DNA from 3 places in the Rhodococcus sp. NPDC055024 genome. Region 3 is predicted to be linked to each of the others. Evidence: riboswitches for the same ligand, from Rfam matches in the RefSeq annotation. Region 3 holds a riboswitch; each other region holds the start of a gene.
The links. Region 3 has a riboswitch for cobalamin ahead of ACWF6P_RS15120 (FecCD family ABC transporter permease). Riboswitches for the same ligand answer to the same signal wherever they lie in the genome.
Positions count from the first base shown of each region.

Region 1: linked by a shared signal. The riboswitch ahead of ACWF6P_RS14535 (ABC transporter substrate-binding protein) and the one ahead of ACWF6P_RS15120 (FecCD family ABC transporter permease) in region 3 are both predicted to bind cobalamin.
Region 2: linked by a shared signal. The riboswitch ahead of metE (5-methyltetrahydropteroyltriglutamate--homocysteine S-methyltransferase) and the one ahead of ACWF6P_RS15120 (FecCD family ABC transporter permease) in region 3 are both predicted to bind cobalamin.

Region 1 covers NZ_JBSGVT010000006.1:4,069-11,708, forward strand. The annotation lists gene ACWF6P_RS14510 (nuclear transport factor 2 family protein) at 1-114, opposite strand, end outside; gene ACWF6P_RS14515 (DUF1254 domain-containing protein) at 219-1,574, shown strand; gene ACWF6P_RS14520 (SDR family NAD(P)-dependent oxidoreductase) at 1,627-2,418, opposite strand; gene ACWF6P_RS14525 (hypothetical protein) at 2,586-2,744, opposite strand; gene ACWF6P_RS14530 (siderophore-interacting protein) at 2,901-3,758, shown strand; cobalamin riboswitch at 3,800-3,980, shown strand; gene ACWF6P_RS14535 (ABC transporter substrate-binding protein) at 4,039-5,052, shown strand; gene ACWF6P_RS14540 (class I SAM-dependent methyltransferase) at 5,053-5,805, shown strand; gene ACWF6P_RS14545 (FecCD family ABC transporter permease) at 5,802-6,842, shown strand; gene ACWF6P_RS14550 (ABC transporter ATP-binding protein) at 6,839-7,612, shown strand; gene ACWF6P_RS14555 (hypothetical protein) at 7,638-7,640, shown strand, end outside.
Region 2 covers NZ_JBSGVT010000007.1:105,925-113,564, reverse strand. The annotation lists gene ACWF6P_RS16475 (CGNR zinc finger domain-containing protein) at 1-165, opposite strand, end outside; gene ACWF6P_RS16470 (EamA family transporter) at 234-1,181, shown strand; gene ACWF6P_RS16465 (ABC transporter ATP-binding protein) at 1,227-2,165, shown strand; gene ACWF6P_RS16460 (ABC transporter permease) at 2,165-2,959, shown strand; gene ACWF6P_RS16455 (sensor histidine kinase) at 2,960-4,084, shown strand; gene ACWF6P_RS16450 (response regulator transcription factor) at 4,081-4,710, shown strand; gene ACWF6P_RS16445 (helix-turn-helix domain-containing protein) at 4,927-5,364, shown strand; cobalamin riboswitch at 5,460-5,668, shown strand; gene metE (5-methyltetrahydropteroyltriglutamate--homocysteine S-methyltransferase) at 5,828-7,640, shown strand, end outside.
Region 3 covers NZ_JBSGVT010000006.1:130,490-138,129, forward strand. The annotation lists gene ACWF6P_RS15110 (ABC transporter substrate-binding protein) at 1-1,043, opposite strand, end outside; gene ACWF6P_RS15115 (ABC transporter ATP-binding protein) at 1,040-1,858, opposite strand; gene ACWF6P_RS15120 (FecCD family ABC transporter permease) at 1,855-2,862, opposite strand; cobalamin riboswitch at 2,980-3,115, opposite strand; gene ACWF6P_RS15125 (TetR/AcrR family transcriptional regulator) at 3,132-3,644, opposite strand; gene ACWF6P_RS15130 (alpha/beta hydrolase) at 3,793-4,731, shown strand; gene ACWF6P_RS15135 (cation diffusion facilitator family transporter) at 4,739-5,689, shown strand; gene ACWF6P_RS15140 (hypothetical protein) at 5,718-6,020, shown strand; gene epsC (serine O-acetyltransferase EpsC) at 6,078-6,656, opposite strand; gene cysK (cysteine synthase A) at 6,662-7,597, opposite strand.

The DNA of each region.
Region 1 (7,640 bases), 130 kb from region 3:
GATCACCCAGTCGTCTGCAATGAAGTCGCCGATCCGTTCGGCGTCGTTCGAGCACATCGCGACGTTCCACTCGTCTGCGACAGCGATCAACGCCGCACTCTCCTGATCCGACATGTCTTCTCCCTGTCCTCGGGGCGTCACCCCTGGCGGGTGATGCCCCGACGACAGGGTTCCCGCAAGGTGGACTTCGAACCGACGTGAACGACGAGAGGGCAGAGATGACCGACACCAGCCGCACCGAGCTTGCAGCTCAGGCGTATATCTACGGATTTCCCCTCGTTTTCAATCTCGACCAGGTCCATCGGTACGTTCACGACGGTGTCGGAGCGAACCCCGCCGCACCTTTCAACACCTTCAGCCACGCCCGCGCACTCGCCGGCCCGGCAGACACTTTTGTCACGATCAACAACGACACCGTGTATTCCATGGCGCAGATCGATCTCTCTGTCGGCCCCGTTGCTCTGCACGTCCCCGATACCGATGGCCGTTACTACGTCCTCCAGTTCGTCGATGCCTGGACAAACAATTTCGCCTACGTCGGGCACCGTGCCACCGGTACGAAGAGCGGAGACTTCCTTCTCGTCCCACCCACCTGGACGGGAACCCCGGCGGCCCAGACCACGGTGATCAGATTTCCCACGAACATTGCGTCCATCGTGGGCCGGTGGGCATGCGGTGGCGACGACGACCTCCCCGCGGTGCACGCCTTGCAGGACGCCACCACCCTGACCGTCGCCGACTCCACCGGGACCCCGGCCGGTCTCCCAGTCCCCGACGCCGGGGTAAGCCAGGACCTCCTGTTCCTCGAGAAACTCCGCATCTGGTCACAGGCCTTTCCGCCGGCCCCGCGCGATCGAGAACTCCAGGAATCGTTCTCGCCGATCGGCATCAACGAGCCCGGTGCTTCTCCCTATACCTCACACTCTGCCGACTCGCTCTCTGCCGACGAGGCGGCCGCGTTGGCTGACGGATTGACGATCGGCGAGAAGAACCTGCTCGAGGCCCTCACGAAAGGCTCCAGCCCCGAAGTCAACGGATGGAAGCTCACATTCCACGCCTTCGACTACAACCTCGACTACTTCGAGGTCGGCACAATCGACGATCCACAATTCAAGATCGCCGATCCCAGGTTGCGCATCGTCGAACGCGCCGCGGCTGCCAAGGGCGGGCTGTGGGGCAACCACCCTTACGAAGCGGCGTACATCATGACCTACATCGACGATCAGGGCGAGCAGTTGAACGGAACGCGTACCTACACAATCAGACTCGACCCCACTCCGCCGGTGAGCGCCTTCTGGTCGCTGACGATGTACTCGGTGCCGGACTTCTTCCTCGTGGCGAACCCCGTCGACCGATACTCGATCGGCGACCGCACTCCAGGAATCGTCCACGACGCCGACGGTGCGTTGACGATCACGATCAGCCACGAGGAGCCGAAAGATCCCACGGCGAAGGCGAACTGGCTGCCCGCCCCGCGCGGGGATTTCCGACCGGTACTGAGAATGTACGAACCTTCGCCCGCCGTGCTCGATCAGTCCTACGTCGTCCCCGCCATCACTCGCTCGCGCGAATGACGGCTCGCGTCTGACGGCCTGCCTGGGGGTAGGCCGTCAGACGGACTCAGAATCAGGCGTGTGTGCCGCCGTCGACACGGATCTCCGTGCCCGTGATGAAGGCACCATCGTCGGATGCCAGCATCGCGATAACTCCCGCAACACTTTCCGGCCCGGCCATGGGGGCACCACTGGACTCCAGATCAGTGCTCAGAATCGGTGACAACTTGCCGAAGAGCGACCAGTCGGTGTCTTCCGGCAAGTACGACGCCGTGGTGTCGGTGATCCCGCTCTTCACACTGCCTGGAGCCACCGCGACGGCACGCAGACCCTGCTTGCCGTATTCGAGAGCCAGTGCGTGAGTGAAGGACTGGATTCCTCCCTTACTCGCGGCATACGCGGCCATGTACGGGTGCGCGAAGGCAGCGGAGGTGGAACTGAAATTCACCACGACTGCGTTGCCGGTGACGAGGAGAGCTGGCAGTGCCTGACGAGTGACGAGGAAAGTGCCCGTCAAGTTCACGGAGAGCACCTGATTCCACAGGTCCAGCGAGGTCTCGTGGGTGTGCCCACCACGCAGTATCCCGGCGGCGTTGACCAGTACGTCCAATCCCCCGAGAGTCGAAATCGCCTGACCCACAGCCTCGATGACGGAACTCTCGTTACCGATATCGACGACGAGGGTGTCGAGGCGATCCTCCGTCGAAGCATGTTCTGCCGATTTCCGGGTGTTCGCCAAACCCTGCTCGGAGATGTCGGCAGCGACCACTCGGCCACCTTCGGCGAGCAACCGCAGCGCGGTGGCCTGCCCGATTCCAGATCCTGCGCCGGTGACGAGAATACGACGACCTTCGAAACGATTCATTGCTGTGTACCTTTCACGAAAACGAGTTGGCTGGTATTCCAGGCGCGGTGGCGCCGACACTCACAAACTCACCCGCGAGAAACTTCAGGTACGGGAAATGCGCAGCACTGCAACAGGTGTGGCACTGCGAAATCTCAGCGAGGCAATGCCCGCCGAAGTGGCGAATGTCAGACGGATCCGGCCGGTGCGGCCAAGGCTCTTTCGATCCAGACGAGACCAGAGGGGCGGCGGTCGATCGCCTTACGCCCCCGTCGGAATGTTGCTACGCCGAATCGGGCCGTGCGCAGTGCACGGCCGGAAGCGAGAGAAGAGCGGCGTATGGACATCACAAGCACGGTAGCAGCGCGAGCACAGGTCGCTCAAACGCGTTGTTCGCGGAGCGTGTCATTTCAGGTAAGCAGATGTCGCTTTCGGACAACTTCAATTACTTAGGCAGCACTAACCTGATGGCACCTCGACAATCCGATCCAGGAGCGCAACCGATGACACATGCAGACGCCACGAGTACAACAACTTCCCCGACGACCGTCCTACGCACCGCCGACCACAATCGCGGACTCAACGACGTTCTCGCGATCGTCGAGGCAATGGAGCGACCGAGCGACCGTCTGCTGCGGATCACTGCTCGCTTGAGCGAGTCGACCGACGATCCGACCTGGTCACGCCCGAATGTAACCGTACGGATGAATCTCGGGCCGGCCTTCGACGACGCTTCGCGCGTGCACACGGTGCGTTCCTACGATTCAGCGAGCGGATCGATCGTCATCGACGTGGTCCTGCACGGACAGACCAGTCCGATGATGAGATGGGCGGCGGCGTTGACCGTCGGCGACACCTTCGGCCTCACCGGTCCGCGGCCACACTTCTTGATCCCTGATGTTCCCGGTCGACGTATCGCACTCTTTCTGGACGGCACCGCAATACCTGCGTTGCACTCGATCATCGAGCAGTTGCCTACCGACGTCGCCGGAATCGGCTGGGTCACAACAGATGACGAGGTCGCCTTCGCCGAACTACCCACCCTCCCCGGCCTGGAACTTCACCGCGTCAGGGTCGATCTCGCCGAGCCCGACGGCCCACTGACGACGCGGGCGCGCGAGCTCACCGATCCCGAGAGCTACGTCGTATGGGGCGCCGGTGAACGCAGTGAGATGCGCGCAATACGGAAGCACTTTCGCTCGACCGTCGGACTCGACAAGGACGACGTTGCGATATTCGGGTACTGGAAGCAGGGCATCAGCAACACCGAGATCGACCTCCGTCGACGCGAGAACTACGAGCGCATCCTCGCCGACGGCGGATCCCTGACCGACATCGACGACCTGGCCATCGAGATCTGATTGCCTCACACTGGCCGACCTGACCGGCAGTGCACTGCGGTGATAAGTTCCTCTGTGCCAGCAGACCTCCACACAGGGGGTCAGGGAATCCGGTGTGAATCCGGAACTGACGCGCAGCGGTGAGGGTGACCGCCCGGGCTTACGCCACTGGATGAGAATCTGGGAAGGCGCTCGGGTGGGGCGATCTCGAGTCCGAATACCGGCTGGCAGCAGGGGTCAACAGGCGCCTGTTCACACGGTAACGGGCTCCGCGTACGAGCCCCTGCGAGAACGAGATTCCATGCGTCTGTCCAGACTTCGCCTACCCGCCGCTGCCGTTGCAGCCCTATTGGGCGCATCGTTGGTCGCCTGTTCCTCCGACGACAGTGCTGTCGAACAATCAAACACTGCCGAACAATCCAGCGCCTCAGTCCAGAATTGTGGCCGAGACGTCACGGTGGAGCGACCGATCGAACGGGCGATCGCGGTAAATCAACCGGCGGCCGAAATGCTGTTCGCGCTGGGAGTGCAGGACCGGATGGCCGGCTACGCCATGAGCGATGACGACGTCCTCCCCGAACTGCGCGAGGCGCGTGGTCAGGTGAAGGCCTTCGACACCGAGTTCCCGTCATTCGAGAGTGTCCTCGAACGCGAACCCGACATGGTCTACACGACCTTCAACTACACGTTCACCTCGGAAGGCATCGCCGACCGGACCAAGTTCACCGACCTCGGTGTCGCGACATATCAGTCTCCCAGCGAGTGCACCGGTCAGGATGCCGAGCAGAGCAAGGCCCTCACGCTCGACGACTTGTACGACGAAATCGACGACGTGGCAACACTGTTCGATGTCAAGGACAAAGGTGTCGAGCTCACCGAGAGTTTGAAGGATCGCGCGGCCACCGCCACGGCGGCACTGGGAGCCGAAAACGTAACGCTGGCGTGGTGGTACGCAGCCACGAAGACTCCGTACTTCGCCGGGTGCTGCGGTGCACCGGGAATCATGACCGACGCGGTGGGTGCGAAGAACGCCTTCGACGACAACAAGCAGTACTGGCCCGAAATCGGTTGGGAGAGTGTGCTCGATCGAGACCCGACCGTGCTGGTGCTCGCAGATCTCGACCGCGGTGGAGACGGCGACAGTGCCGCAGACAAGATCGCGTTCCTCGAATCGGACCCGGTCGCCAGCAAGCTCACCGCAGTGAAGAACAAGCGTTACATCATCCTCGAAGGCACGACGATGGATCCCTCGATCCGCAATGTCGGTGGCATCGAACAGCTCTCCGACGGGCTGCGCCAGTTGGGTGTGGTCTAGATGTCCGCGGAGATCAGAGAACTGGTGTGTCAGTGGGACGACCAGCAAGCGGCATACATCGCGGATCGCGAGAAGCGCTTCGACGTGATTCTCGACGTTCTCGAATTGCAGCACGCGCACACCCCGTTCACGGTCGTCGACCTGGCCTGCGGGCCGGGTTCACTGAGCGCCCGGATTCTCGAGAGGTTCGAGCACGCGAGCGTTGTGGGGATCGATTACGACCCGATGCTGCTGGAGCTCGCCCGCCAGTCGTCGACTCGTTTCGGTGACCGACTGCAGCTGATCGACGCAGACCTCGCGGGAGCCGATTGGCCGACTACGGTCACTGCGCCGGTTCAGGCGATTGTGTCGACGACCGCACTGCACTGGTTGCAACCGCAGCAGCTCGTCGAGGTGTACCGGCAGTGTCGCGAACTGCTGAGCCCTGACGGTGTCCTGCTCAACGGTGATCACTTTCGCTTCGACGGCCGCTCCCCCGCCATAGGGCGATGGGCGAAAGCTCACGACGAGCAGACGCAACGCACCGCTTTTGCGGCCGGTGCTCCCGAGTGGGGCAGCTGGTGGGACGGGCTGCGGGCCACTCCCGGCATCGGGGCACTGACCGGGGAGCGTGAGCGCAGATTCGCCGGACGCGACGCCACCGCGCCCACTGCCGTCGACTTCCAGTTGGCGGCGCTCGCGCAGGCGGGTTTTCGGGAGTCGGGAACGGTCTGGCAACTGTTCGACGACTACGTGGTCTACGGCGTGAGATGACGACAAGCGTTCGGCTGCGTGACAACCCGAAAGCCGTCACCCTGCTGTGGGTGATCGGTGTTGTCACGCTGGCCGGGTCGGCCGCCGTGGCGATCACGTTGGGGCCGGCCGGTCTGTCGGTCGGCGAGGTGGCCTCGATCGTCGTGGGCCATCTCGGCGGTACCGCGGCGGACGTCACCCCTATTCGCGACGGAATCGTGTGGGATCTCCGTCTGCCGCGTACTCTGCTCGCCGCGCTCTGCGGTGCCGGCCTCGGGTTGTGCGGAGCGATCATGCAGTCTCTGCTTCGCAATCCACTGGCCGATCCCTTTGTCCTCGGTATCTCGTCCGGCGCCTCGACCGGCGCCGTTCTGATCGTGATCCTCGGAGTGGGGTCAGGGGTGGTCGGACTGTCGAGCGGCGCCTTCATCGGCGCGGTGATCTCCTTCGCACTGGTGCTGCTGCTCGCCCATGCGGCCGGCGGCACACCGGATCGGGTGATCCTGGCCGGTGTCGCCGCGACCCAACTGTTCTCTGCGCTCACCTCGTTCATCGTCATCACCTCGGCTGATCCAGAGCAGACCCGCGGTGTGATGTTCTGGCTCCTGGGCTCACTCGGCGGCGCCGACTGGCTCGATGTCGCGCTCTGCGCAGCGGTGGTGGCAATCGGCCTAGTGGTCTGTCTGACTCACTCCCGTGCACTCGACGCGTTTGCCTTCGGTGAGGACGCCGCGTCGTCGCTGGGAGTGAACGTGTGGCGGGTACGGCTGACCTTGCTACTGGCAACAGCTTTGATGACCGCAGTGATCGTGAGCGTCGCAGGCGCCATCGGCTTTGTTGGCCTCGTCCTCCCGCACGCGGCGCGCGCTCTCGTCGGTTCGAACCACCGCCGACTCCTGCCCGCATCGGCACTGATCGGCTCCATCTTCCTGGTCTGGGTCGACGCCGTGGCACGCACAGCCATTGCGCCGCAGGAACTCCCGGCCGGTGTGGTGACCGCGCTGGTCGGTGTGCCTGCGTTTGCCGTCATCCTCTGGAGACGGAAGGCCAGGCCATGACGCTCGAAGCTACCGGTATCAGCTGGCGGGTCGGCGGGGCGCTCATAGTCGACGACATCGCCGTCTCCCCCACCACCGGAAGTACAGTGGGGCTCCTCGGCCCCAACGGTTCGGGAAAGTCGACGCTGCTGAAACTTCTTGCCGGGCAGAATCGTCCGACGTCCGGAATGGTGACCCTGGACCGAACTCCGTTGTCCGACTGGAAACGGCGCGACGTCGCGCGCCGAATCGCCACCGTCGACCAGCACAGCAACACCGAGATCGATCTGACTGTTGCCGAGGTCGTCGAACTCGGACGCACACCGCACCGCGGTCTGTGGGGCGGGCAGTCCGATTCCGATCGTGACGCCGTCCGCGCAGCGATCGAACACACCGACCTCGCCGGCATGCTGGACCGGTCGTGGCACACCCTGTCAGGCGGGGAGCGACAGCGCGTCCAGATCGCACGCGCCCTCGCCCAGGAACCCCACGAGTTGCTACTCGACGAACCGACCAATCACCTGGACATCAACCACCAACTCGAATTGCTCGCGCTCGTGCGACGCCTGCCCACCACCACGATCATGGCATTGCACGATCTGAATCTGGCCGCCATGTTCTGCGATTCGATAGTGATGCTGAACCGGGGATCCATCGTTGCCCACGGAAGCCCGACCGAGGTCCTCACCGCCGACCTGATCGCCGAGGTCTATCAGGTCGACGCCGAAGTGCGCCTGGATGGTCCCGGAGGCGTACCGACCGTGCGATACCTTCCGCCTTGCCACATGTAACCGTTCCGAGTGCGAATATGGATACGTG
Region 2 (7,640 bases), on a different contig from region 3:
CGTCAATTCCTCCAGCGTGCCGTCCCGCCTGCCGGTCCAGTGATCCGCGTCGAGAAACCGTGTCAGTTCCTCTTGATCCGGAAGCAGTTCGGCCCCGCCGCGGTCCGTGTTGACCAACGAGGCAGCGAAGACGAGCGCCGATTCCGTGTCACCAGCAAAATGCACTTTGACTCCTGAGCTGTATCGACCTAGTGTCAGCATCGTAATCGCTTTTACTCCTGACGGGTGACGACGTGAACTCTCGCAACGGCTTGATCTTCGCTCTGCTGTCCGCGGCAACGTTCGGCATATCGGGCCCGTTCGCGAAATCTCTCATCGAATCAGGGTGGTCCCCCGGCGGCGCAGTATTCGCGCGCGTTGCCGGCGGCGCACTGGTGATGATGGTGATCGCAGTAGCCACCCAGTGGAATCGCCTACGACAGGTGAGCACCCACACGCGAACGGTACTGCTGTACGGGGTGTTCGCGATCTCGGGCGTTCAACTGTGCTTCTTCAATGCCGTGCAACATCTTTCGGTCGGAGTCGCACTGCTTCTCGAATACCTTGCACCGATCATCGTCATCGGGTGGGTGTGGATCACCAAAGGCACGCGCCCGAGTGTGCAGACACTTCTCGGTGCAGCGGTTGCCCTGATCGGCGCCGCCGTGGTGATCGACGTCTTCGGATCGGCGGAGATCAGTGCCGCCGGCGTCGCCTGGGGATTGGCGGCAGCGGCTTGTCTTGCAGTCTATTTCGTCATTTCCGAGCGCGCGGACGGCGACCTCCATCCCGTTGTACTCGCGGCGTCCGGGCTCACCGTCAGCGCACTGGTCATCGGCACCCTCGGACTCGTCGGCATCCTCCCCTTCCAGTTCTCGGCCTCGAACACCGTCGTGGCAGAACACTCGGTTGGCGTGTGGCTGCCGGTAACGGTTCTCGTCCTGGTCAGCACCGTCATCGCCTATCTCACCGGCATCGCCGCGATCACGCTCCTGGGACCAACCATCGGATCCCTGGTAGCGCTGACCGAAGTGCTGTGTGCGGTTGTCGCCGCCTGGATCCTGGTCGGGGAGTCCGTCACCGCACTACAAGCTGCGGGCGGTGCAGCCATCATCGCCGGTTTGGTCCTCGCCCGACTCGGCCAGGTTGCACCGAAACAGATACCGGCCGACCCGATGACAAATGTCATGGCAGAAGAATGACGGACGGACGAGGGTTCACGTCCTCGAAGCGAGCAGATTCTATGTATGACCTCAGCACAGGCACTGCATCCACTCAGTGAAGGATCGACACACGACGCCGTCCGGTTGACCGGACTTCGCAAGAGTTTCGGCACCGTCGACGCAGTCAAGGGAATCGACCTGAGCATCCGCCCCGGCGAGATCGTCGCGTTCCTCGGCCCGAACGGCGCAGGCAAGACCACGACCATCGACATGATTCTCGGCCTGTCCCGGCCGACGTCGGGCGAGGTGAGCGTCTTCGGAATGTCACCTCGATCAGCGATAGCGCGCGGACTCGTGTCCGCAGTCATGCAGACCGGCGGGCTGCTCAAAGAACTGACAGTGGCCGAGACCGTACAGCTGACCGCCAGTCTGTACGCCCATTCCCGTCCGGTCGACGAGGTGCTGGGGAGAGCCGGAATCCTCGACATCTCCGATCGCCTCGTCAGCAAATGCTCGGGCGGACAACAACAACGCCTACGATTTGCGATGGCGTTGCTGTCGGACCCCCAATTGCTCATTCTGGACGAGCCGACCACCGGCATGGACGTCGAAGGGCGACGGGACTTTTGGTCCGCCATCCGCGCCGACGCCGATCACGGTCGCACTGTGCTCTTTGCGACGCACTACCTCGAAGAAGCCGATGTCTACGCCGACCGCATCATCCTGGTCCGGCAAGGCACCGTGGTCGCAGACGGGACCACAGCCGAGGTCAAGTCCATGGCGTCCGGACGGACCCTGCGTGCGACAGTCCCCGGCATCACAGACGAACTCCTGCGCGCGATTCCGAACTCGGACGCCGTCGAGGTGCGTGGCGAGTCACTGCTAGTGCACTCGGGTGACACCGACGCCGTTGCACGGTTCCTGTTGACCAACACGCAGGCTCGCGATCTCGAAATCGTCTCCCGCGGTCTCGAAGACGCCTTCATCGCACTCACGTCGAACAACTCCGAAGGACAGAAGTGATGACCACTGCAACCGAACCGAACACCTACGGGGCCGAGCGAACCGTCGTACCTCTCGGCGGATTCAACACGACGCTTCTGCGACTGGAATTCCGTCGTCTGACCCGCAATCGGCGCACGATGATCTTCACGCTCGTCATGCCGGTTGTCTTCTTCCTCGTCTTCGGGCTCGGTCAAGGCGACGACGATCACGGGATCGGGCATGGCAATGTCGCCGCGTACATCATGATCAGCATGGCGCTGTACGGCGCGATGCTGGCCACTACCAGCGGCGGAGCGATGGTCTCGATCGAACGGGCGTCGGGATGGAGCCGGCAACTTCGGCTGACTCCCCTGACGCCAGTCGCCTACATCGCCGTCAAACTGATCATGGCAATGCTGCTCGGGCTCGTCTCGATTCTCGTGGTTTACGCCGTCGGCTCGTTCACCTCCGCGCAGATGGACGGATCACTGTGGTTCACAACGGCATTGATCGCCTGGCTGGGATCGTCGATCTTCGCGGCATTCGGCCTGTTCATGGGGTATCTGCTGCCCAGCGAGAACGTCATGCAGTTGCTCGGGCCAGGGCTGGCCCTGCTCGCCTTCGGCGGCGGACTCTTCGTGCCGCTCGAAGACGGTTCGGTATGGGCGAGCATCGCACAGTTCACACCGATGTTCGGCATCAACGCCCTCGCCCACGCACCGCTGACGGGCAATAGCATTCATTGGACCTGGATCGTCAATATCCTGGTGTGGTTCGCCATCTTCGCCGGCGGAGCGATCTGGCGGTTCCAACGAGATACGGAGCGTGTGTAGTTGCCGGAAACGACTGACCGAAACGATTCCGTCGCATTGCCGCGACGGAATCGTTTCGGCGTTCTCTTCGCGGCGGTCTGGATGGTGTTTCTCGGCGGACCGCTGATCGAGGGATGGAATCTGCGCGACGAACTGCGCGGCTGGACAGGGATTCTCGCGACGATCGCCTTCAGTGCGCTCTACCTCTACACCTTCGCCACCACGCAGCAGCGGCGACGAATGACGATGACTCGGCCGACGATTCGCGAAGCTGCACTGGCTCTGGCCGCCTTGACCGCGCTGGCCGCTGCGATGATCGTCAGCGTCGGGCCGACGGGATTGGCGGCCGCACCGTATCTCGCGGTGACAGCGGTGACGCTGCTCCCGACCGTCGCGGGCGGCATTCTCGCCTTGGTGTTCGCGGCCTCCGTGGAGATAGTGAGCCTCTCGTCAGGGTGGGGAAATTACTCCGGCCTCTCACTCGGTGTCTGCGCGGCCGCATTTGCGACGTGGGGCATCATGTCCCTCATCAGCCGTAACTTCGCCATGCTCCATGAACGTGAAGAGCAGGAGCAGCGGGCGATCGCGGAGGAGCGAACGAGGATGGCGCGCGATCTGCACGACATACTCGGGCACTCACTGACCGTCATCACGATCAAAGCCGAATTGGCCAACCGCTTACTGGACGTGGACATCGAACGTGCGCGCAGCGAACTCGACGACCTCGAAAGACTCTCTCGCGACGCGTTGGCAGACGTCCGCTCGGCAGTCGAAGGATTTCGTGGGATTTCGCTGCCCGTCGAGATAGCCCGTGCGCGAGAGGCATTGCGTGCGGCAGGGATCGACGACGAGGTGCCGAGCAGTACCGACATGGTTCCTACGCGCCTTCGTGAACTCTTTGCATGGACGATCCGTGAGGGCGTGACCAATGTGGTTCGGCACAGCGGGGCAACACACTGCCGGATCACGGTCGACGAGAAAAGCGCGACTGTCGTCGACGACGGACACGGGGCCGGGTCGGCGTCTTCCGGCAACGGTCTGATCGGATTGCGAGAGCGAGCCGGTGCGTCGGGCGCACGAGTGATCATCACTCATCCCCAGCCGCAGGGGTTTGCACTTCAGGTAGTCGAACAGGAGAAAGTGTGAGCAACCAGGGCGAGCGGGCATCCATACGGCTGCTCTTGGCGGACGACCAGGCACTCGTGCGAGGAGCGCTGGCCGCGCTGCTCGATCTGGAATCCGACCTGTCCGTGGTGGCCGAGGTCGGCCGCGGTGACGAGGTAGTGGCCGCCGTTCTCGAGCACCGCCCGGATGTCGCACTTCTCGATGTCGAGATGCCTGGCATGGACGGGATTGCCGCGACGGCAGCCCTTCGCGAGGCAGCACCCGACACTCGAGTCCTGATCGTCACCACGTTCGGACGTCCCGGATTTCTTCGCAAAGCCCTGCACGCCGGGGCCGGCGGGTTCGTCGTCAAGGACACGCCCGCCAGGCAGCTTGCCGACGCCGTCAGACGTGTCCACGCCGGATTGCGCGTCGTCGATCCCACCCTTGCGGCCGACAGCCTCGTCAGCGGCGAGTCGCCCCTGACAGAACGTGAGACCCAAGTTCTCCGGGCCGCGCACGACGGCGCGCCCGTGGCAGCCATCGCGGCGGAACTCTTCCTCTCCCCCGGAACGGTTCGAAATCACCTGTCGGCCGCGATGGGTAAAACCGGCGCCACGACACGTGCCGAAGCCGTCAGAATCGCCGAGTCGAACGGCTGGCTCTGATCAGGACGGGCGAGAACCCGCTTCCCGGCAAATAGTTCGCCGCTCGTTCATTGATGGCAATTTGTCCAGATCACTCAAAGTAGGGACCTTATACCCTAGGGATTTGCCCGGAAAACTACCCGGTCACGCAAGTCCGAAACAGCTAATCGTTCGATAACTGGCTATGATGCAGTTAATTGAATTGACGGAGCCTGTGTAACGGGGAAGGGGCGTCTCATGTCGAACCAGTTCAACGATCGATTGAACTCGCTGTTCGAGACTGCCGACTTTCACGTCACCAATGCGATGGTCGTTCGCGGCATGACCGAGTTCGGTTGCCGCATCTCGACTCCGTATCTGTCACAACTGCGCACCGGCGTCCGAACCAATCCGTCACCGGAAGTGGTTGCCGCCCTCGCGCACTTCTTCAACGTCCATCCGGACTACTTCTACGCCCCGTCCGACCACACTCCGCCCGCCATCTCCGGTGGCGAAGCTGACCTTTCTCTACTCGAACAGTTGCACAACGTGCGCCTGCGAAACCTCACCTCGCGAGTCGTCGACCTCTCACCGTCGTCGCAGGATCTGCTCGTGGAAATGGCGGAAAATCTGCGCTCCTCGGAGAATCTTCCGCGCGTACCACCGGACTCGAATTCCTACATGTCACGCGCCTAGTGCTTCGTCGACTCTCCTTGACTGCTCAGGGAGGGTTGGCCTTATGCTGGTCGATGCAGCTGGTTCGCCCGGCACGGTCATGAGGAGCCCCGAAGACCGTTCCCGGCGTCGAAGCCCCGTCAGCGCAAGCTGTCGGAGTGAGAGGGAACCCGGTGAAAATCCGGGACTGTCCCGCAGCGGTAAGCAGGAACGACCGCCGTTTATGTGCACTGGGCATCCGCCTGGGAAGCGACGGCCAGTAGGTTCGATCCAACTCGATCGAGTGCCCGCGAGTCCGAAGACCTGCCGACTGTGTCGGGCACGCCGTGCCCGACGGTCCACCGCCTCGTGGAATGGGCGTGTAGATCTCCATCGGACCTCGTGTGCGGTGCGGGCAGTGCTGCCTGCCGAAACTCGAGGTCTCGTGAGGTGTACCCGTCTGCCGGCAGTGGCCATCAATGCATTGGCAATCTGGAGAAACTCCGTGACAACGACATTCACTTCGACCGTGCTGGGCTCACCGCGCATCGGTCCTCATCGAGAACTCAAGCGGGCAACCGAAAGCTACTGGGCGGGGCGCATCGACGCCGACGCCTTGCAGAGCGTGGCCCGTGACCTCCGTCGGCAGGGCTTGGCCGACCTCCGTGACCTGGGCCTCGACTCAATCCCGGTCAACACCTTCTCCTTCTACGACCAGATGCTCGACACCGCAGTTCTTCTCGGCGCACTACCCGATCGCGTCGCGCCCGTCACCGATCCGTTGGACCGCTACTTTGCAGCTGCCCGTGGGACGGACACCATTGCGCCGCTGGAAATGACGAAGTGGTTCGACACCAACTACCACTACCTGGTGCCGGAGATCTCACCGTCCACCACTTTCGAACTCGACCCGTCCAAGGTCTTGTCCGAACTGGCAGAAGCGCTTTCCGACGGCATTGCGGCCCGCCCGGTCGTCATCGGACCGGTTACCTTCCTGCTGCTCTCGAAGGCTGTCGGCACAGACGAGCCGCTGCTCTCGCGGCTCGACGAACTACTCCCTCTCTATGCGGACCTACTCGGCCGGCTCGCGAAGGCCGGTGCAGGGTGGGTCCAGCTCGACGAACCGGCACTCGTGGGCGATCGCACCGACGAGGAGATCGAAGCGGCACGCGCTGCGTACGAACAGCTTTCGGCGCTTTCGGAGCGACCGTCGATTCTGTTGGCGTCGTACTTCGGTTCGCTGCGTGACGCGTTGCCCGCACTTGCTTCGACCGGCGTCGAAGGATTTGCCGTCGACCTGGTGGCCGGTCAGGATTCGATCGGCTCCGTACCTGAACTCGCCCGCAAACTGGTCGTCGCCGGAGTGGTCGACGGACGAAACATCTGGCGGTCGGATCTGGACTCGGCACTGAGCACATTGGGCGCTCTGCTGGGAAGCGTCGATACGCTTGCCGTCTCGACGTCGTGCTCTCTGCTGCACGTTCCGTACACGCTCGACGCGGAAGCCGGGGTCGACAAGGCACTGCGCTCGTGGCTCGCGTTCGGAACCGAGAAAGTCAAGGAAGTAGTCACTCTCGCAACTGCTCTCACACAGGGTCGGGAATCGGTGGAGGACGAGTTCGCTCTGGCGCGAGCGGCCGCCTCGACCCGCAAGGACGATCGCAGACTCAACGACGCGAGTGTTCGAGGCCGTCTCGACGCCGTTCTGAACTCGGCAACTGGTCGAGCACCCGCCGCCGAACGCCGTGCGGCCCAGGACGAGTTGCTCTCTCTTCCGCCGCTCCCCACGACAACCATCGGCTCGTACCCGCAAACGTCGAAGATCCGCATCGCTCGCGCGGCGCTGCGCAAGGGCGAGATCGACGAAGCCGAGTACGTCAACCGTATGCGCGCCGAGATCGCCGAAGTTGTTGCGCTCCAAGAAAAGCTGGATCTCGACGTACTTGTTCACGGTGAGCCGGAACGCAACGACATGGTCCAGTACTTCGCGGAGCAGTTGGACGGGTTCTTCGCCACCGCCAACGGGTGGGTCCAGTCGTACGGCACCCGCTGCGTGCGTCCGCCGATTCTGTACGGCGACGTCTCGCGTCCGAAGCAGATGACCGTCGACTGGATCACGTACGCACAATCGATGACCGACAAGCCGGTCAAGGGCATGCTCACCGGGCCCGTCACCATCCTTGCCTGGTCCTTCGTCCGCGACGACCAACCGCCTGCCGACTCGGCAAATCAAGTCGCACTGGCCATTCGAGACGAGACGGTCGATCTGCAGGCCGCCGGTATCGGAATCATCCAGGTCGACGAACCCGCACTGCGTG
Region 3 (7,640 bases):
GTCCAGTCGATGCTGCTCGACGGAGCCAGCCCGAACTCTTCGATCTTCGCGCGCAACTGTTCCGCGCCGTAGATGTTGGGGAATCCGCTGGTGAACATGGCGAGAGGAAGTACGACGAAGCGGTTCTGCTTGACGGCGTCGAGGTCACGTAGACCTTCTCGGCTCTTGATCGCGTCGATCTTGCCCTGTACTTCGTCGGCACTCTTCTTGTAGTCCATGATCACGATGACGTCGGGTTCGGACTTCGCGACGGTCTCCCAGCTCGCCTTGAACCAGGTGTTGTCGACGTCGGCGAACACATTGGTTCCCCCGGCCGCATCGATGATTCCGTTGGGGGCTCCATTACCTCCGCTGGTGTACAGATCTTCTTCACCGCTGTCGTAGATCAGCACCTTCGGCTTGTCGCCCGCATCCGGTGCCGACTCCAAACGTGCCAAACGCGAATCCAATTCGGTCTGCGCCTCGGCGGCGGTGTCCTCGGTTCCGAACAGCTTTCCGTAATTCGTCACGTCTGCACGGAGGGCATCCCACGGACCCATCGTTCCGAGCGCGGAATCCGCGGCGGCGCTCTGCCGACAGCTGTCGGAGATCACATATGAGTCGATATTGTTGCCCTGCAGCGATTCCGGCGTCACACCGGACGCTCCCTTGAACAAGCCGCTGTACGAGCCGACCACCAGGTCCGCCTGCTTACCCAGAATCGTCTCCATCGTGATCGTTCCGTCCAGGTGTGGAACGTCGGCGATTCCAGGACCGAACATCGAATCCATGACCGCGTCGTTGTTGGTGTTCAACACGACCGCAGCGAGACGATCCAGTCCGCCGACTCGGAGAATGGTGCCGATATTGGCCGCATTGCTTGTGGCAACAACTTTTTCGATCGGAAGTTGGAAAGTGCTTTCCGTTCCGCAGTTCTCCAGCGTGACCGAAGTCTTGTCTGCGGCTTCGTCGACGGGTGCGGTCGCCGTGCAGCCGGAAACGGCGAACAACGCTGTCGCGGCTGCGACCGCACCGAACAACGCGCGGGTCTTGACGTGTATCAAAGTGCAGTCTCCGAAAATGTGAGTTGTGGTTGAGAATTTCGTGATTCGAATACGAGATGTGAACGGCCTGTCGCAGGGTTCACGAGCTCGAAAGTCTCGACGCCGAAAACAGTTGCGACCACCGAGGTGGTGAGTACATCGGAGGGATGACCGAAGGCTTTGGCAACTCCGTCCGCGAGCACGAGTACCCGATCACACACTGCTGCAGCCAAATCGAGGTCGTGCAGTGCCATGATCACCGTCCGGTCCAACGACCGGACCAGATCGAGCAGTTCGAGTTGATGCCGGATGTCGAGATGATTGGTCGGCTCGTCGAGGATGAGTACGCCGGCGTCCTGCGCGAGACCTCGGGCGAGAAACACCCGCCGACGCTCACCGCCGGAAAGCGTGTCCATCGAAGAGAACCGGTGCTCGATCATTCCGACCTCGCCCAGAGCACGATCGACGACGGCATTCTCGTGCTTTCCGCCGACGCTCCAGGGCTTTGCGTGTGGGGTGCGCCCCAAAGTCACGTATTCGTGAACCAACAGGTCGGCGGGACTTTGCTCTTCCTGCGCCACAAAAGAAATCGCTTTGGCCCGCGAACGCGCCGACATCGCGTGCACGGACTCGCCGCCGACGCGAACGTCACCGCCGGCGATCGGTCCGAGACCGGCGAGAGCACGCAAGAAGGTCGACTTGCCCGAGCCGTTCGGACCGACCACACCCACCACTGCGCCGGCGTCAGCCACGATGTCGACGCCCTTGACGATGGTTCGACGGTCGATGCGGACAACTACTCCGGACGCAGTCAGCGGCAGTGCACGGGTGCTCACGAACTACCACCGAATCGGTAGCGCCGACGGCCGAGAAGCAGAAGAAACAGCGGGGCACCGATCACTCCGGTCACCACGCTCAGCGGGATCTCGGTCGGCCGCAACGACGTCCGCGCCACGACGTCGACCCACACCAGGAACGACGCCCCGATCAGCGCCGCCGCCGGCAACACCACTCGATGTCTGGCTCCGACGATCATGCGTGTCACGTGCGGTATGACCAAGCCTACGAAGGCGATCGCACCGGACACTGCAACCATCGTGCCGACCAACGCTGCCAGCACTCCGAACAACACGTTTCGCAGGGTTCGGATGGGAATACCGAGGGAAGCCGCGACGTCCGGCCCGGCCGCCAGTGCGTCCAACCAACCGTGCAGCGCGAACACCGCTGCCGTCAACAGGACCACCACGATGGCCGGCGCCCACAACTTGTCCCAGGAGGCACCGGCCAAACTTCCCAGGAGCCAGAATAATACGGACTGCGCAGCCTGGGAGTCGTTGGTGCGCAGCACCAGAAAGCTCGCGATGGCCGACAACGCAGATGCGGTAACAGTGCCGGTCAGAACCAATCGCAGCGGAGTTATGCCGCCTTGCAGCGTCGCGATGGTGAAGACGAGGATCGCAGCTCCCAGAGCTCCGATCATCGCACCGAGGCTGAGTGCCCATACTCCGGCGCCGGCGAACAGTCCGGTGGTGATGACGGCGGTAGCACCGACACTCGCGCCGGACGACACTCCGAGCAGGTGGGGATCGGCAAGAGCATTGCGGACGAGGGTTTGCACCACCGCGCCGGCAACGGCAAGACCAGCGCCGACAGCCAGACCGAGCAGCACCCGAGGTGCCCTGATCCCCCACACGATCGCAAGATCCGAGCGTGTGACGGCCGGGCCTCCGAAGCGCGAGTGCACCACGTCCACCACGGTGGACACGGGGAGCATCTCGGATCCGAAGGCCAATGCGCACACAGCCGAGAGCAAGGTGACGACCAGCAGAGCGGGCAGCACGATACCCGGACTGAGTCGTCCTCGCGGTGCACCAGCCTTCGGCGAAGGCAGGTGGGTAGGTGGAGACAGAGCTCCGCCAACAGCATTCATGGTGTGACCGATCCATCCTCGTGGCATGACACAACGTCAACGAGGGTGGTGTCTGGCTACGGTCGACGCGTGGACGACCTCACAGTGGCGGGACCGCGCCGGAATTGCACCGACTTCCCATTACCTCGATGATGACGTCAGAACCATAACGGACGGCGGTCACCATTCTCGACACTGGATCAGGATTCCGACGCGATCATCGATCTCGCATGCCGCACGACGGCTTCCGTGCGCACCCGAAGTTCTTCGGGTGAATCCGATTCCAGCACAACCCGATGCACCTGACTGTCCACGGCAGTCACGGTCAGCCGCGAGGTCAACAACGCGTCCTGCGCACTGAATCCACGGCTTTCCAACACCTCCGAAAACCCTAGTACCAGTTGCCGATTCATTCCTTCGACCTGTTCGATGAGCTCAGGCGTACGCGGAACCTGATCGTAGAGCAGGTGAAAGAACTGTCGCGGTTTACTGTTCACCGCGACCGCGCACTCCACCAACATCCTGACGGCGTCGTCGAGGGAGAGTTCGCGCTCGACGATGTCGGAAAGGCAGACCGCAAAACTTTCCCGCGCGGCACTCACGTGACGGTTCGCCAACTCGGAGAGGATCTCGTACTTGTTTCCGAAATACTGGTAGAGCGAGCCCACCGACACGCCTGCCTCGTCAGCAATCCGGTTGGTGGTCGCCGCCATGCCCTCCGAAGCGAAAACGCGAGTAGCTGCCTCCAGGATCGCGTCGTACGTAGCCCTGGAGCGCTGCTGGGAGGGCCTTTTCCGCAGAGTCGACACGGTCCTCCGATGCGAGTTGTCAGCCGCGATGCCGGTATCGAGAATTGTGTAGGTGACCAGCGCCGATTATTCGAAGTTTATGCCCGCCCGGTACGCCGACCACATGCCGGCGCCGACCCCGACGTGGTGGGAGTGGAACGGCAATACCGTCCACGTCGCACGGGCGGTGGTGCCGCACGCGCCGGTTCGTGTTCTCGGCATCCACGGCGCCGGCGGGTACTCGGGCGCGTTGTGGCCGTTTGCCGGGATCGGCGTGAAACTCGGCGCCGAAGTCCTCTTCCCCGACCTTCCGCTGTACGGCGACACCGTTGCAGCCGACCCCGCCGGCGTCCGGTACGAGCAGTGGGTCGATCTTCTCTGCGATCTCGTCCGAGCAGAGAAGGCAGCCGATGATCGGCCGCTGGTACTGCTGGGAGCCAGCATCGGCGGTCTGCTGGCCTACGAGGTGGCCGCGCGGACCGGTCTGGCCGACGCCGTTGTCGCTACCTGCCTGCTCGATCCGTCGAATCCCTCAGCCAGAGCTGCCGCAGCGCGGCTCGCCCCGATGGGTGTCTACGGCGCTCCCCTGATGCGCCGCACCGATCGGCTGGTGGGCCGGATCCGCGTACCCATCCGTTGGGTCGCCGACGTCGCGAACATGAGCAGCAATCGGGAACTCTCGACGCTGTGTGCGACGGATCCGCGCGGCGGCGGCGTTCGAGTACCACTCGGATTCCTCAGCAGCTACTTCTCGTTCGAGCACACCGCGCCCGAATCGTTTCGGACGACGCCTGTCCTGCTCACCCACCCGGCCGACGACCGATGGACACCGCCCGAGCTGAGCCTGGAGTTCCTTCGCCGTATCAACGCACCCACCGAATCCGTGATGTTGGACGGGTGCGGGCACTTTCCCGTCGAAGAGCCGGGCCTGACGCAGTTCCACGACGCCGTCGCCACACTGCTGCGCTCCGTCGCCGAGCGTCACCGCACGAAACCGTCGTCACCCGCCTAGCCTGAGAATGGTGAGCACCGAAACGGAAGCATCGGCCGACGAGAGCACCACGACGGTCGTACTGGCGTTTGCGGCGAACGCACTGATCGCCGGGGCCAAGACCGCGGCCGCCATCGTCACCGGATCTGCCTCGATGGTCGCCGAGGCGACCCACTCCTGGGCCGATACCGGCAACGAAGTGCTGCTGCTGATCGCGAACCGCCGCTCGAAACGGGTTCCCGACCGAGACCAGCCACTCGGGTACGGCCGGGAGGCCTACATCTGGTCGATGTTCGCCGCCCTCGGACTGTTTGCACTCGGCGCGGGTGTCTCGATCACCCATGGCATCCAGGAACTGTTCCATTCCGAACCGGCGTCCGACTTCGGTGTCGCCTACGCCGTCCTCGGCGTCTCGTTCATCCTCGAAGGCATCTCGTTCCGGCAGGCGTACAAACAACTCCGAAACGAAGCGTCCGCCGTGAACCGCGACGTCATGACCCAGGCACTCAACACATCCGACCCGACGACTCGGGCCGTGTTCGCCGAAGATGCTGCGGCACTTATCGGTTTGGTCATCGCGTTCGTCGGTGTTCTGTTGCACCAGATCACCGGTTCGCCGATCCCCGACGCCCTCGGCTCCATCTTCGTCGGCATACTTCTCGGAGTCATCGCGATCATCCTGATCGATCGCAACCGCCGATTCCTGGTGGGCGAAGAGGCCTCACCGACGCTGCGGGCAGCAGCCGTCGAAGCCCTCACTCAACTACCCGAGATCAACCGAATCACGTTCTTGCGCATGGAATACCTCGGGCCCCGGCAGGTGTACCTGGTAGCCAGCGTCGATCTGGTCGGTGACTACGTGGAATCCCGTGTGGCGCACACGTTGCGCGAACTCGAACGCTCACTCGAGCAGAGCCCACGCGTCGTGCGGGCGATCCTGACTCTCTCGACGCCCGAAGAACCGTCGATCACCGTCTGAACTTTCGGCTGGGCGATAGGCTCGTTCGATGCGCGCACTGATCGTGATTCTGATGGTTCTGGGATTTGTCGTCGGGGGAATTCCCCTGGTGGGCAGTCTGATCGACGTGATGACCAGCCCTGACGAGACCATCGTCTACCAGGGTGCCTACGTACCATTTCGGGACGCGCAAATGGCGCGGGACTACGAGTCGACGGTGGCCACCGCCTACGAACCCCTGGACGGACCGCGCTGGCTCGCCCTGGCCTGTTATCCCCTGATCGGAGCAGCACTGGGCGCTCTGACTGCCGTCGTACTGGGACGTCTCGGGTGGCGCCTGACGCGCGCCTGAGCAGACGCCGATGGCCACCCGTCGTCGACACGAGGGGTGGCCATCCGAGGAAGACGTTCAGATGTACATCGCAGGATCGATGTAACTGTTCGGGTCCACCAATTTCTCCTTGGTGGTCCGTGGCCGCGCCACCGCCGGGATGCCTGTCGCGATGGATTCGGCCGGAACATCTCTGGTGACAACGGCGTTGGCGCCGATAGCGCTACCTTCGCCGATGACGACGGGCCCGAGAATCTTGGCACCCGCACCGACCGTGACCCGGTCGCCCAGCGTCGGGTGGCGCTTGACCTGCTCGAGCGAGCGACCACCGAGAGTGACGCCGTGATAGAGCATCACGTCGTTGCCGACCTCGGCCGTCTCCCCGATCACGACGCCCATGCCGTGGTCGATGAAAAACCGTCGACCGATGGTGGCACCCGGATGAATCTCTATGCCGGTGACGAAGCGTGTCAGCTGCGAGAGCACTCGCGCCGGACCGCGTAGTGCAGGGACGGCCCACATGCGATGCGCAACCCGATGCGCCCAAATGGCATGCAGCCCTGAATAAACGAGCGCGTTCTCCACATTGCTGCGCGCGGCAGGATCCTGACCGCGCGCAGCCTGCAGGTCCTCGCGAATTGTCCCGAGGATACTCACAAGTCTCAATCCCGGATGTGTTCGAACAGCGGGGTGGAGATGTAACGCTCGCCGAAGTCGCACACGACAGCCACGATCAGCTTGCCGGCATTTTCCGGACGCTTCGCCAGTTCGAGTGCTGCCCACACGATGGCGCCGGACGAGATGCCGCCCAAGATGCCTTCCTGGGTACCGAGAGCGCGAGCCACCTCGATGGAATCAGGGAACGAAACGTCGATGATCTCGTCGTAGATTTCACGATCGAGAACGTCGGGCACGAAGTTCGCGCCGATGCCCTGGATCTTGTGGGGGCCGGGCTGTCCACCGTTGAGAATCGGCGAATCGATGGGCTCGACACCGACGATCTTGACCTCGGGCTTGTACTTGCGGAGGGTGCGTCCGACGCCGGTGATGGTGCCGCCGGTGCCGATGCCGGACACGAAGATGTCGACGGCGCCGTCGGTGTCGGCCCAGACCTCTTCGCCCGTCGTGGCCTCGTGGATGGCCGGGTTGGCCGGGTTCGCGAACTGGCTGGCCGAGACGGCGTTCTCGGTCTGCTCGACGATTTCCTTGGCCTTGGCGACCGCACCGGCCATGCCCTCGGAGCCCGGAGTCAGCACGATTTCGGCGCCGTAGGCACGAAGCATCACTCGACGCTCGGTGGACATGGTCTCGGGCATGGTCAGGATGACCTTGTAGCCGCGAGCAGCACCGACCATGGCAAGGGCGATACCGGTGTTACCGCTTGTGCCCTCGACGATGGTGCCACCGGGCTTGAGTGCACCGGACTTCTCGGCGGCATCGATGATTGCCACACCGATCCGGTCCTTGACGCTGTTGGCCGGGTTGTAGAACTCCAGCTTGACGGCAACCTGTGCGTCCAGGCCCTCGGTCAGACGGTTGAGCCGCACGATCGGGGTGCGCCCGACCAATTCGGTCACGTTGTTGTAGATCCCGCTCATATCTGGTCCTCCTGAGGATCGAGTGTGTCGACCCGCTCGCTGA